One region of the Pararhizobium qamdonense genome, then DNA from elsewhere that is predicted to be linked to it. Evidence: predicted binding sites of a transcription regulator. Region 1 holds the regulator's gene; each other region holds the start of a gene.
What was found. Region 1 encodes PhoB, which activates phosphate uptake and scavenging genes when phosphate is short. Its sites were predicted from a motif close to TGTCATNNANCTGTCAT; they were not measured.

Region 1 (2,203 bases):
TGAAGTACCTGACCCGGCGCATCTCCGAGATGGGCGGCCTGGCCGAACAGATGGTGGCCGAATCCGTGCGCGCCCTGGTCAATTCCGACCTGGCGCTCGCCCAGAAGGTCATCTCCGACGATGCCATTCTCGACGAGGCCGAGCGCCAGATCGGCGAGAAGGCGATCGTCACCATTGCCAAACGCCAGCCGATGGCGGCGGACCTGCGCGAAATCATGGGATCGATCCGCATCGCGGCCGATCTGGAGCGCGTCGGCGATCTCGGCAAGAACAACGCCAAGCGCGTCATCGCCGTTGCCCATGCCAGCCTGCCCCGGCAGCTGGCGCGCGGCCTGGAGCATCTGGCCGAGCTCGCGCTCGTTCAGCTCAAGGAAGTGCTCGATGTCTACGCTTCGCGCTCGCCGGAAAAGGCCAACAGCATCCGCGAACGCGACAATGAGATCGATGCGATCTATACCTCGCTGTTCCGCGAACTCCTGACGTACATGATGGAAGACCCGCGCAACATCACGCCCTGCACGCATCTCCTGTTCTGCGCCAAGAACATCGAGCGTATCGGCGACCACGCCACCAATATCGCCGAAACCATCTACTACATGGCGACTGGCGCACAGCCGGTTGGCGAGCGTCCGAAGGACGATACGGCCAATACGGTTGGCGCAATCGGCAATTGATGCCCACAGTAAAGTAAGTGAAATCTTACGGATAAATGCGCGAGCGGCCGCTGGAGCCGCTCGGCAAGCCTTCGGCCAGCCGGCCGGGCGCCAAGGAGCAGAACTGAATGTTGCCAAGAATTGCTGTTGTTGAAGACGAAGAGGCGCTCAGCGTCCTCCTCCGATACAATCTCGAGGCCGAAGGGTTCGAAGTCGATACGATCAATCGTGGCGACGAGGCGGAAATGCGCCTGCAGGAACGTCTTCCCGATCTCCTCATCCTCGACTGGATGCTGCCGGGCGTTTCCGGCATCGAACTGTGCCGCCGGCTGCGCCAGCGCCCGGAAACCGAACGCCTGCCGATCATCATGCTGACGGCACGCGGCGAAGAGAGCGAGCGCGTGCGCGGTCTGGCCACCGGCGCCGATGATTATGTGGTCAAGCCGTTCTCGACGCCGGAACTGATGGCACGGGTCAAGGCGATGCTGCGCCGGGCAAAGCCCGAAGTGCTGTCAACGCTGCTGAAATGCGGCGATATCGAACTCGATCGCGAAACCCACCGCGTCCACCGCAAGACCCGCGAGGTCCGCCTGGGCCCGACGGAGTTTCGCCTGCTGGAATTCTTCATGGCCTCGCCAGGCCGCGTCTTTTCGCGCTCGCAACTTCTGGACGGTGTCTGGGGTCATGACATCTATGTCGATGAGCGCACGGTCGACGTGCATGTCGGCCGCCTGCGCAAGGCGCTGAACTTTTCCAACATGCAGGACGTGATCCGCACGGTGCGCGGTGCTGGCTATTCGCTGGAAAGCTGATCGAGCGGTTCGCCAATTTCAATGGCGTGACCATCCGGATCGTAAAAGCGGAATACCCTCTGTCCCCAGGGCTGGGTCTCGATGGGATGGATGAGGATTACATGACCGGCGATGCGGGCAAACAGCGCATCCAAAGGATCATGTTCGAAATAGAGCAGGACATTTTGACGGCCATAGGCCCCGGAACTGACTGACGGATGTCCCCAAACCGTCGTTTCCAGGGATTTGCCCTCATGGATGGCAAATCCCGTTTCAAACAGGACGAAATCGCCGAAATCCTGCTTGATCGCCAGTCCCAGCTTCTCGCCATAGAAGGCTTTCGAGATGCTGATATCCCGCACGAACGGGATGGGATTGACGAAGCGCAAGGCAGGTTCCGCCCTTAGCGAGCCCGGCGGCGCTCGCCGGAGGGCTGGTAGGCCAGCTTGGCGTGGAATGTGCAGTATGGGGATGTGTCCGGGGAATCGTTGCCGCAGAAGTGGAACTCTTCCTTCATCGGGTCGCCGATCGGCCATTTGCAGGTGCGGTCGGTCAGCTGCGTCAGCACCAGGCGGCGCGACATCGGAACAACGACATTGTTGCCGGCGGGCGCTGTTTCCTGATCCTCGATCGCGTCGATCTCGACCTCTTCCTTCATGACGGTCGCGCCGGTGGTGCGGGTCACGGTGCGGGTGGCTGTCATGCGTGCTGCGGTAAAGCTCGGTGCGCGTGGTGCAGCGGTCGGGGCAGGGCGTTTGG
Region 2 (2,203 bases), 1.6 Mb from region 1:
CCGATCTCGAAATCGCTCAGCGACAACGTGCTCAGCCAAACCGGAAAATACGGCATGGCAAAACCATTGACGACCAGCGGCGCGCAAAAGAGCAAGGCGATCCGCACCACGAAAAAACGCGGCGCTTCCTCGCGAACGGGAGGCGGAGACAAGGGAATCATGGAAGGACCTGACAGTAACGTGCAGGATTTATCACGCGAGCTGAGAACAGCGCCAGCCGCTAGTTTTCCCTACAGCGCCTGCCAGCCGCAGTTTTAGGCCGCCTGTTGCGAAAGAGCCCGCGCCATCATGATTTCGACCTCGGTCGTGTCTTCGCGCGTAACCGGCACGCTGCTCAGCTCCCGCCAGGTAATCAGCTCCATGGTTCCGTCCTGGTGCTCGGCGATCGCCGTGCAGCTCTCCACCCAGTCGCCGGTATTGATATAGCGGATGCCGCCAATGTCTTCCATCACGGCATGATGGATATGGCCGCAGATGACGCCATCGGCATTTTCGCGGCGGGCCTCGTCGGCCACCACGCGCTGGAATTCGCCGATGAAGTTGACGGCATGCTTGACCTGCAGCTTCGCCCAGGCGGAAAACGACCAGTAGGGCATTCCAAGACGGCGGCGGATGGCAGCCAGGCCGATATTGATGACGATCGCCGTGTCATAGGCCCAGTCGCCGAGATAGGCGAGCAGGCGGGCATTGCGCACGACCACATCGAATTCGTCCCCGTGCAGCACCAGATATTTGCGGCCGTCGGCAGCCTCGTGCATGTGGCGCTGGGCCACCTCGATGCCGCCGAAATGCACGCCTGGAAAATCGCGCATAAACTCGTCGTGATTGCCGGGAATGTAGACGATGCGGGTGCCCTTGCGCGCCTTGCGCAGCAGTTTCTGGACGACGTCGTTGCACGATTGCGGCCAGTACCAGCTCCGCTTCAGCCGCCATCCATCGACAATATCGCCGACAAGGATGATCGTCTCGGCCTCGGTCACACGCAGGAAATCGAGGAGATAATCGGTCTTGGCGGCCTTTGAACCCAGATGAACGTCGGAAATGAACAGGGTCCTGAAACGCTGGGGTTCTTGCTCTTTCTCGGTCATGCTGCCTCGCAACGGTCTGTCGTGCCTCTCTTGTAAGCCTTCAAAAACAGACTCTTGTTTCAGGATAATGACAGCCTGTGGAACCAGCGGCATGCCCGGAGAAACACCTGTTCCTTAAAACCGGGGATAAACGCCCGTTTCGAAACTGTACGGAGCCGATTTTTCATGCAAAAAGAGCCGCGACGAATAGGTAGGGAATGACGATATGAGCACCGGCGACAAGGCCAAGACCCCAGCGGCCCCAGCAAGCGGCGACCTCGACGAGCAGGCGCTGTTTTTCCACCGCTATCCGCGCCCAGGAAAGCTCGAGATCCAGCCGACCAAGCCGCTCGGCAACCAGCGCGACCTAGCGCTTGCCTATTCCCCCGGCGTTGCAGCCCCCTGCCTTGCCATCCGCGACGATCCGGCAACCGCTGCCGACTATACCGCGCGCGCCAATCTGGTCGCCGTCGTCTCGAACGGCACGGCGGTCCTCGGCCTTGGCAATATCGGCCCGCTCGCCTCCAAGCCGGTCATGGAGGGCAAGGCCGTCCTGTTCAAGAAATTCGCCGGTATCGATGTCTTCGATATCGAGATCGATGCGCCTGAAATCGACCAGATGGTCAATGTCATCTCGGCCCTGGAGCCGACCTTCGGCGGCATCAACCTGGAAGACATCAAGGCGCCGGAATGTTTCGAGGTCGAACGCCGCCTGCGCGAAAAGATGGATATTCCGGTTTTCCACGACGACCAGCACGGAACCGCAATCATCGTTGCCGCCGCCATCCTCAACGGCCTGGAGCTGGCCGGCAAGGACATCGCCAAGGCCAAGATCGTCACCTCCGGCGCCGGTGCCGCAGCCCTCGCCTGCCTCAATCTTCTGGTCACACTCGGCGCAGAGCGTCAAAATATCTGGGTCCATGATCTCGAAGGCCTCGTCTATACCGGCCGCGAAGTGCTGATGGACGAGTGGAAGTCGATCTACGCGCAGGACAGCGACAACCGTGTGCTGGCCGACAGCATTGCCGGTGCCGACGTCTTTCTCGGCCTCTCTGCCGCAGGCGTTCTGAAGCCGGAACTTCTGGTCCAGATGGCGGAAAAGCCGCTGATCATGGCGCTCGCCAACCCCAATCCCG
Region 3 (2,203 bases), 640 kb from region 1:
TAGGCAGAGCCGCCACCGAGCAGCACATCCGGCTTCACGTCGAACAGCATGCCGTTGATCTCGGCCTTGTCGCCGCGCTTGCGGGTATGGGCAACGACGGCTGCCGGTGTCGCATCCTGCAGTTCGGCGGTCGAAACGATGCCGATCGACTTCTTGGTCTGGCGGCGAATGGCTTCTGCGAGCGTCTCAACCTTCGGATCGTCAAACGAATCCGGGGTACGGTCGGCATAGACGCCGATGGCGTTCACGGCCGTCTTGTGGCCGGTCATATAGGCGGACATGGTATTGGCGGAATCAGTGGCAACCGCATCGGTTGCAGAGGTGCCGATGAAGGCGGCCGGTGGCACGTCATCGAGGTTCAGACGGCCGTTTGCCTTGCCTTCCGACATGCCCTTGGACATGATGCGGGCGGCGGTGCGATGCGCGACCGAGAAACCGTCAGCGATCAGGAAGATGACGTTCTTTGCCTTCTGGGTTTCGCCGGTATTGTAGACATCCCAGGTGACCGACTTCGATTCAGAACCGGCGGTCACTTCGATCGTGTAGGCGCCTTCGGCCGGCAGAACGAGACCGCGGGCGATCATCGCCGATCCCAAGACCTTGTCTTCCTTGCCTTTTTCTTCAGCGACAAATTCGGCTTCCTGGCCGAGCACGGTCTTGTAATCCTGGCCATTGACGGTGATCTTGACGTCTTCGGGCTTCACGACCGACTTGAACTCGACCTTGAAATCGAAGGGCGAGCCGGCAAGGATGGTTGCGCGGTCGAGCGGATAAACTGTGGTGGCCTGTGCGGCCCCAGCGAGGAATGTCGTGGCGGCGAGCGCCGACAGAAGCATACGCATGGAAAATCCCCTAATGGTTTGAGCTGACGGCTCGCAATAGTCACCACGGATGACAGCGGCATGACAGTTCCGTAACGTTTTGGCGGCGGCAGGCGAACGCCAGTCAGCGCAGCAATCCGAAGCTTTCTGTTGACTCTGCGCCAAAAGCGCGTAAGAGCAGCAACGGAAAAGGACCCCACCCATGCACCGTTTTGGTTACGCCATCGCTGCGCTGATCGCCCCGGCATTCGCTGCCGGGCGGGTACGTTCTTTCTCAGTATTTTCCAAAACAACGGCCAAAACGACGACGAAAACCGTCTGACGTCTCTGGCCACCGCTCTCTCCCCGGCACGGCCGGGGACCTGAAACCCGCGCCTTTGGCCGGCGGGTTTTCCCCAAAAGCCCCGCGGAGAGACAGAAAGAGAGCAAAAGACAATGGGTTTCAAGATTGCTATTGCCGGCGCGACCGGAAATGTTGGCCGCGAAATGCTGAACATCCTGGAAGAACGCGGCTTTCCGGCGGATGAAGTCGTGGCGCTGGCCTCGGCCCGAAGCCAGGGCACCGAAGTCTCCTTCGGCGACAAGACGCTGAAGGTCAAAAACCTGGAAAACTACGATTTTTCCGACACCGACATTTGCCTGATGTCGGCCGGCGGCGCCGTGTCGCTGAAGTGGTCGCCGAAGATCGGCGCACAGGGCTGCGTCGTCATCGACAATTCCTCGGCCTGGCGCTACGATCAGGACGTGCCGCTGGTGGTTCCGGAAGTGAACCCCGACGCCATCACCCAGTTTACCAAGCGCAACATCATCGCCAACCCGAATTGCTCGACCGCGCAACTCGTCGTGGCGCTGAAGCCGCTGCATGATTTCGCCAAGATCAAGCGCGTCGTCGTCGCCACCTACCAGTCGGTCTCCGGCGCCGGCAAGGACGGCATGGACGAACTGTTCAACCAGACCCGCGCCGTCTTCGTTGCCGATCCGATGGAGAGCAAGAAGTTCACCAAGCGCATCGCCTTCAACGTCATCCCGCACATCGATGTATTCATGGAAGACGGCTACACGAAGGAAGAGTGGAAGGTGATGGCCGAAACCAAGAAGATCCTTGATCCGAAGATCAAGCTGACCTGCACGGCCGTGCGCGTCCCGGTTTTCATCGGCCATTCGGAAGCGATCAATATCGAATTCGAAAACGAGATCACCGCCGATCAGGCCCGCGATATCCTGCGCGAAGCGCCGGGCTGCCTCGTCATCGACAAGCATGAGAACGGCGGCTACATCACGCCTTACGAAAGCGCTGGCGAAGACGCGACCTATATTTCGCGCATCCGCGAGGACGCCACCGTCGAGAACGGCCTGAACATCTGGGTGGTTTCCGACAACCT
Region 4 (2,203 bases), 100 kb from region 1:
GACCCATGTGATCATTACCGGTGGTTCGAGCGGCATCGGGCTGGCGCTGGCCCGCATTTACGCCGAGCGCGGTGCACGCCTCTCTCTCCTGGCACGCTCCCTGCCCGCACTTGAAGCCGCCAGGTTAGAACTTGCGCGGCGACACGGCGAGACATCGGTGCGTATCGAAAGTGCCGATGCCAGCGACGAAGGTCAGGCATTGGCGGCCATACGAAAATGCGAGGCTGCGTTCGGCCCCTGTGACATCCTGATCACCTCTGCCGGAATTGTCGAACCCGGACGGTTCGAAACGCAGACATCCGCCGTCTTCCGTCAGCAGATCGAGACCAATCTTTTTGGCAGCGTCAACGCGGTACGCGCCGTCTATGCTGCGATGAAAGAGCGGCGCTCCGGAAAGATCATGCTGGTCTCGTCCGGCGCGGGCTTGATTGGCATCTACGGGTATGCCGCCTATTGCGCCTCGAAATTCGCCCTGCATGGTTTCGCCGATGCTCTGCGCTCCGAAGCAAAGCCTCATGGGGTCACTATTTCCGTTTGTTTTCCGCCGGATACCGAAACGCCGCAATTTGCGCGCGAACTGGAACACCGGCCGCTGGAAGCAACCGTGATCATGGGACGCGTTGCCCCCTGGCCCTCCTCTGCCGTTGCCTTGCGGATCGTGCGTGCGATAGACAAAGGCCAATTCGAAGTATTTTTCGGCTGGACGCTGTGGGCGCTCGGACGCTTTGGCGCGACGGTCAAGCCGGTTCTCAACTGGTGGTTCGACCGGGGCATTCGACGGATGATACCAAGGCGCTGAACATGAGAGCCTGCTTGTATCCGCCACCAATAGGTTTTAACTGTCCCTTCGTCGCGGCGATGCATGACGCGTCCGTGACCGATGAAAGATCAAAGGTATTCGTTTGGCGTTGACGTCGCTCTACATGCACACCCATCCGCTTATGCTGACCTTCTTCTGCTTCGCGCTGGCCTGTGCTGTCATCCTCTATACCGACAAGTTTGCCTTGCCCGCGCGCGAGCGCCGGAGACACCGCCCGGCCGTCAGCCGCCGGCGTGGCCTCGTCGATACCATCTCGCGGCTGCCGATCATGGCGCTGGTCTTTGCAGGCTTCTTCGCGATCTCCTGGCGCCCGCTTTACGCAAGCGCCGGCACGATGAGCTTTTTCGTCATTTTCACCGGCATCTCCCGGGCGAAATACAGGTTCATCCGCGAGCCTCTGGTCTTTTCAGACATTGCCCTGGTGGCCGACGTCTTCAAATACAAGTCGATCTTCTACGCCAATTCGCTCAACATCGTCTTCTGGATCGTCGCCTTCCTCTATGTGTTCGGCGTCTCGGCGCTGTACATGTATTTCGAGCCCAGCGTCCTGCCCAACAGCCACAAGCTGCTCTGGATCATACTGATGATCCTCGTTGCCGACGTGCCCTGGCTTCTTTTGTTCTACGGCCCGGTGAACCGGCCGGTCGCCGATTTCGTGCAGCATCTGGTCGGCAAGCCCAACGTCAAGGTCAGCACGATCCGTTTTGGAACCTTCGGTTCCGTCATCTTTCATTTCGTCCTCTGGCTCGGCCGCCGCCGCGAAAAGATCGTTGCCGAACTGCAGGAACGCTTCTTTGCCGCCGTCAACGACCTCATTGGCCACGATGCCGATAACAAGGCGCCACTCGTCATCGTCTGGCAGTCGGAATCCTTCATCGACATGCGCCATTGCGGCGTCAGCGGCGTCAAGCTGCCGGCCATCGACAGGCTGCAGAAAATGGCCGTGCAATGGGGGCGCCTGGCAACCGTGTTTGAAGGCGGCTACACGCTGCGCACGGAGTTTGCCGTCTTGAGCGGGCTTGTTCCCGACGATCTGCATATCGACGCGAGCTACCCCTATCTGCGGGCAAGCCACTATACCAATGTGGTCTGGCCGACGAAGCTGAAGAATGCGGGCTGGAGCACGCATTTCATGCATCCCTATGACCGGACCTTCTTCCTGCGCCACAAGGCCATGCCGCAGCTCGGCTTCGAGAAAATGACCATGCTCGATGAGTTCGACCATGATCCGGGCCGCGATGGCCCTTATGTGTCGGACAAGACCTTAACCCGCAAGGTGATTGCCGATGTGGAAAGCCAGACCGACAGCAAGGGTAGCTTTCTCTTCGTCGCATCGATGGCCAATCATGGCCCCTGGGAGCCGAACCGTGTCGAAGGCGTGAC

Region 2: the regulator PhoB is predicted to act here: its motif matches at 1,145-1,161, upstream of PYR65_RS12110 (UDP-2,3-diacylglucosamine diphosphatase).
Region 3: the regulator PhoB is predicted to act here: its motif matches at 892-908, upstream of PYR65_RS01860 (alkaline phosphatase).
Region 4: the regulator PhoB is predicted to act here: its motif matches at 863-879, upstream of PYR65_RS19615 (LTA synthase family protein).

What each region holds. Positions count from the first base shown of each region.
Region 1 is NZ_CP119566.1:4,100,405-4,102,607, reverse strand. It holds gene phoU (phosphate signaling complex protein PhoU) at 1-674, shown strand, start outside; gene phoB (phosphate regulon transcriptional regulator PhoB) at 782-1,465, shown strand; gene PYR65_RS20085 (VOC family protein) at 1,447-1,833, opposite strand; gene PYR65_RS20080 (GcrA family cell cycle regulator) at 1,848-2,203, opposite strand, start outside.
Region 2 is NZ_CP119566.1:2,517,850-2,520,052, reverse strand. It holds gene PYR65_RS12115 (MFS transporter) at 1-161, opposite strand, end outside; gene PYR65_RS12110 (UDP-2,3-diacylglucosamine diphosphatase) at 255-1,088, opposite strand; gene PYR65_RS12105 (NADP-dependent malic enzyme) at 1,294-2,203, shown strand, end outside.
Region 3 is NZ_CP119566.1:379,004-381,206, reverse strand. It holds gene PYR65_RS01860 (alkaline phosphatase) at 1-842, opposite strand, end outside; gene PYR65_RS01855 (aspartate-semialdehyde dehydrogenase) at 1,257-2,203, shown strand, end outside.
Region 4 is NZ_CP119566.1:3,999,645-4,001,847, forward strand. It holds gene PYR65_RS19610 (SDR family oxidoreductase) at 1-799, shown strand, start outside; gene PYR65_RS19615 (LTA synthase family protein) at 924-2,203, shown strand, end outside.